DNA from 2 places in the Aeromonas enteropelogenes genome. Region 2 is predicted to be linked to the other one. Evidence: predicted binding sites of a transcription regulator. Region 2 holds the regulator's gene; the other holds the start of a gene.

Region 1 (2,409 bases), 1.6 Mb from region 2:
TGTCGGATAGCGGGCTGTCGCTCCCCTCCATCCGGACCCTGATCGGTTTTCTCGGGGTCATGTATCAGGCCTCTCTGGTGATGGCGCTCTCCGCTATCGTTGCGCTGCTCCTCATCAACTTCGCGTTCGGTGTCATGACCCGGGCGGCGCCCCAGCTCAACATTTTCAGCATCGGCTTTGCGGTCAGCATGATGTCGGGTCTGCTGATCCTCTGGCTCACCATCGGCGGCTTCCTCGGTCATTTCGATACCATGTGGGAGAGGGTGCAGGAGGTCAGCTGCGAGCTGATCGGCACCCAGTGCTTCGGAGGCACCCATGGCTGATACCGATCAGGAACGTACCGAACAACCCACGGGCAAACGACTGCAACAAGCCCGTGAAAAAGGGCAGATTGCACGCTCCAAGGAGCTGGGAACCGCCAGTGTGCTGCTGGCTGCCGTGTTCGGATTGCTGATGATCAAGGCTTCCCTGGCGACCGCCATGATCAAGGTGCTTACCATGGGCTTCACCCTGGATCGGGAGCAGGCCTTCGATCCCTCGGCCATGATCGCCATGGTGCCGGCCCTGTTGTCGGAATTGATACTTCCCTTGGGGATGCTGTTTGCGCTGGTGGCCATCGCCGCCTTCGTCGGCAATATCTTGATGGGGGGGATGAACTTCTCCACCGAGGCCATGATGCCCAAGTTCAGCAAGCTGAGCCCCATCAACGGCTTCAAGCGGATGTTCGGCGTGCAGTCTCTGATTGAATTGGTCAAGTCCATCGCCAAGGTGGTCTTCATCAGCCTGTTCGCCTGGTGGATGCTGTCGAGCCAGTTCAACCACCTGCTCAACCTCTCCCTGGAGGGATTCCCCGGCGGCATCATAGACGCGCTGGAGCTGTTTTTGTGGATGCTGATCATCCTCTGCTGCGCCCTCATCCCCATCGTGGCCATCGACGTGCCGTTCCAGCAGTGGAACCACATGCGTCAGCTCAAGATGACCAAGCAGGAGGTGAAGGACGAATTCAAGGACAGCGAGGGCAAGCCCGAGGTGAAGGGGCGGATCCGCCGCCTGCAGATGGAGATGGCGATGCGCCGCATGATGGGGGAGATCCCCAAGGCTGATGTGGTGATCACCAACCCGACCCACTATTCGGTGGCGCTTCAGTATGAGGCGGGCAAGCCCGGAGCGGCGCCCAAGGTGATCGCCAAGGGTACTGACGAGATTGCGATGAAGATCCGGGAAATCGCGCGGGAATACGAAATCCCCATCATGCCCTCTCCCGAACTGACCCGGGCCATCTATCACTCCACCGAGCTCGGGCGCGAGATCCCGGAAGGGCTGTTTGCCGCTGTGGCCCAGGTGCTGGCCTATGTCTTCCAGCTCAAGAAATTCCGCCGTGGCCAGGGGCGTCGTCCGCAACCGCTGGCCAAGGATCTCCCCATCCCGCCTGAATATCGCAAATGACAAACTTCTGACGTCGTCAAAATAAAATCATTCAAAATCAATACATTGAATTGTTGGCTCAATGTTTGCTTTAATTTGCCATCTGCGAGTTGAAATTGAGAATGGCGATGGAATTCAAGGCATCATTGGGCCGCTTAAAAGAGTACAGAGGGCTGCTTGGCAAAGGGTTTGGCACCCCCTTGCTGGTGCTGGCATCCCTTGGCATGGTGGTGCTGCCCATCCCGCCGCTGATGCTGGATATCCTCTTCTCCTTCAACATCGCCCTCTCCATCGTCGTATTGCTGGTGGCCGTTTATACCCGGCGCCCCCTGGAATTTGCCGCCTTCCCGACCGTATTGCTGGTAGCCACCCTGTTGCGACTGGCCCTCAACGTTGCCTCCACCCGGGTGGTGCTGCTGGAAGGTCATAACGGCAGCGCGGCGGCAGGCCATGTGATCGAGGCCTTCGGCAACGTGGTGATCGGTGGCAACTATGCGGTCGGCATCATCGTCTTCCTGATCCTCATGATCATCAACTTCGTGGTGGTCACCAAGGGTGCGGGACGGATTTCAGAAGTTAGTGCCCGCTTCACCCTGGATGCCATGCCCGGCAAGCAGATGGCCATCGATGCCGACCTGAACGCCGGCCTCATCAATCAGGAAGAGGCGAAGAAGCGCCGTCAGGAAGTCACCCAGGAAGCGGACTTCTACGGCTCCATGGATGGTGCCTCCAAGTTTGTGAAAGGGGATGCCATCGCGGGCATCATGATCCTCTTCATCAACATCCTGGGTGGTTTCATCATAGGGATGGCCCAGCACAATCTGACCTTCGGCGAATCGGCCGAAATCTATACCCTGCTCGCCATCGGTGATGGCCTGGTTGCCCAGATCCCTTCGCTGCTGCTCTCCATCGCCGCCGCCATTATCGTAACCCGCCAAAATACCGATCAGGACATGGGCACGGCCGTGCTGGGCCAGCTGTTCG
Region 2 (2,409 bases):
GCACTCTTGGTGCAGTCCCGACTCAGTATGTGTTCAAGTTGCATGGTTATTTTTTATTTAACTTGTCTTTATGCTTGATGATCTGCCTGTCCAGCTTGTCGAGCAGGGTATCTATCGCGGCATACATATCGGCATGCTCGGAGTTGGCGAAGACCTCACCGCCACTGACATGCAGTTTGGCTTCGGCGATCTGGTTCAGTTTTTCCACGCTCAGCACCACATGCACGTTGTTGATGTGGTCGAAGTGACGCTCGAGTTTGGCAAATTTGTTATTCACATAATCACGCAGAGCTTCGGTAATCTCGACATGGTGTCCGGTCAGGTTAATTTGCATAACGTCATCCTTTTGTTTTGCCTAAACCAGGCGTTTGCGCTGATTGGAAGGTGGGATAAACAGGGATTCGCGGTACTTAGCGATCGTGCGTCTAGCCACCATAATACCCTGTTCGGCCAGCAAATCCGCGATCTTGCTATCACTTAGCGGCTTGGCGGGGTTCTCCGCCGTCACCAGCTTCTTGATGAGCGCACGGATTGCGGTCGATGAGCACTCTCCTCCTCCTTCTGTATTCACATGGCTGGAGAAAAAAAACTTCAGTTCGAAAATACCGCGGGGGGTATGCATGTATTTCTGGGTTGTTACACGGGAGATGGTCGACTCGTGCATTTCCACCGCTTCGGCGATATCGTTGAGCACCATCGGCTTCATCGCCTCTTCACCATATTCGAAAAAGCCCTGTTGCTGCTCGACGATGCAGCTGGCCACTTTCAACAGGGTGTCGTTACGGCTCTCAAGGCTCTTGATGAACCACTTGGCTTCCTGCAAGTGGGAGCGGATAAACTGGGTATCCGTGCTGCTACGGGCATTACGTGCCATAGCGGCATAGGTCTCGTTGACCCGAATGCGCGGGGATGAATCGGGATTGAGTTCAACCACCCAGCGATTCTGCCGTTTGACTACGGAGACGTCCGGGATCACGTACTGGGAGTCGCTCTGGATGATGCCGTTGCCCGGCCGCGGCTCCAGCAGCTGGATCAGATCCAGCACCTCCTTGAGGTCGCTCTCCTTGAGCCGGGTCTTGCGGGCCAGGGTGCGGTAATCGCGATTGCCAAGCAGATCCATGTGCTCCTGGATCACCTCCTTGGCCTCACTGATCCAGGGAGTCTCGGGGTCGTACTGTTCCAGCTGGATCAGCAGACACTCCTGCACCGAACGGGCGGCAATTCCCACGGGATCGAAGTGTTGCACCCGCTTGAGCACGACCTCGATTTCATCGAGTTCGACCTCCACTTCGTCGCTGCTCACCGCCGCCTGAATATCTTCCAGCGACACTGTCAGATAACCGGATTCGTCGATGGCATCTATGATGGCAAGCGCGATGGCGGCATCCACATCGCTGAACGGGGTGAGGCGCATCTGCCACAACAGGTAGTCCTGCAGGTTCTCGGTGGTCTCCCCCTGGTAGACGGTGTCATCCCCATCATGGATGGGTCCGGCACTCTGGGCCGTCCCCGCGGAATAGACCTCGTCCCAGGTCGTATCGACCGGCAACTCGTCCGGCATCTGATCCTGGGCCATGGCATCGCTGGAATCCAGCTGGCTGGCATCAACCTGATCTTGCGGGGATGTCTCCTGCACCTCGCTCTCTTCCTGCTCCAGCAGGGGATTGTTTTCGAGCGCTTGCTGAATTTCCTGCTGAAGTTCCAGAGAGGAGAGCTGGAGCAGACGAATCGCTTGTTGTAATTGCGGCGTCATGGTCAGGGATTGACCGAGACGCAACTGTAATGTCGGCTTCATCTACGTCGGGATATCCTTATGTTCAGCGAGGCACGCGGCAAAGGAAATGAAGGCATGCCCCCTTACTATAGACTGAATTGATCGCCCAAATAGACGCGCTTGACCTGCTCATCGGCGAGGATATCAGCCGGCGCACCTTCAGCAATCATCTGGCCGTGGCTGACGATATAGGCCTTCTCACATACGTCCAGAGTCTCTCTGACGTTGTGGTCGGTGATCAAGACGCCCAGCCCCCTATCTTTCAGGTGCTGGATGATCTTCTTGATGTCTATCACAGAAATGGGATCCACACCGGCAAACGGCTCATCCAGCAGGATAAAGCGCGGCTCCGCCGCCAGGGCGCGGGCAATTTCGACCCGGCGCCGCTCGCCACCAGACAAACTCTGACCCAGGTTGTCGCGGATGTGGGTGATGTTGAACTCTTCCAGCAGCTGTTCGACCTTGTCTTCCCGCTCCTCGCGACTCAACCCCTTGCGAGTCTGCATGACTCCCATCAGGTTGTCGAACACCGAGAGACGGCGGAAAATCGAGGCTTCCTGCGGCAGATAGCCGATGCCGTTGCGGGCACGCACGTGCATGGGCTGCAGGCTGATATCCTGATCATCGATGGTAAT

Evidence for each region. The regulator sigma-54, encoded in region 2, starts transcription at its own class of promoters, with help from an activator protein. The targets are predictions, from matches to a motif close to TGGCACNGTTTTNGCTT.
Region 1: a site for sigma-54 is predicted at 1,501-1,517, ahead of flhA (flagellar biosynthesis protein FlhA). Genes of this name have one in related genera too.

What each region holds. Positions count from the first base shown of each region.
Region 1 covers NZ_CP083625.1:2,614,513-2,616,921, forward strand. Annotated here, with positions in the region: gene fliR (flagellar biosynthetic protein FliR) at 1-323, shown strand, start outside; gene flhB (flagellar biosynthesis protein FlhB) at 316-1,446, shown strand; gene flhA (flagellar biosynthesis protein FlhA) at 1,554-2,409, shown strand, end outside.
Region 2 covers NZ_CP083625.1:1,027,865-1,030,273, forward strand. Annotated here, with positions in the region: gene ptsN (PTS IIA-like nitrogen regulatory protein PtsN) at 1-44, opposite strand, end outside; gene hpf (ribosome hibernation promoting factor) at 47-334, opposite strand; gene LA321_RS04800 (RNA polymerase factor sigma-54) at 356-1,795, opposite strand; gene lptB (LPS export ABC transporter ATP-binding protein) at 1,861-2,409, opposite strand, start outside.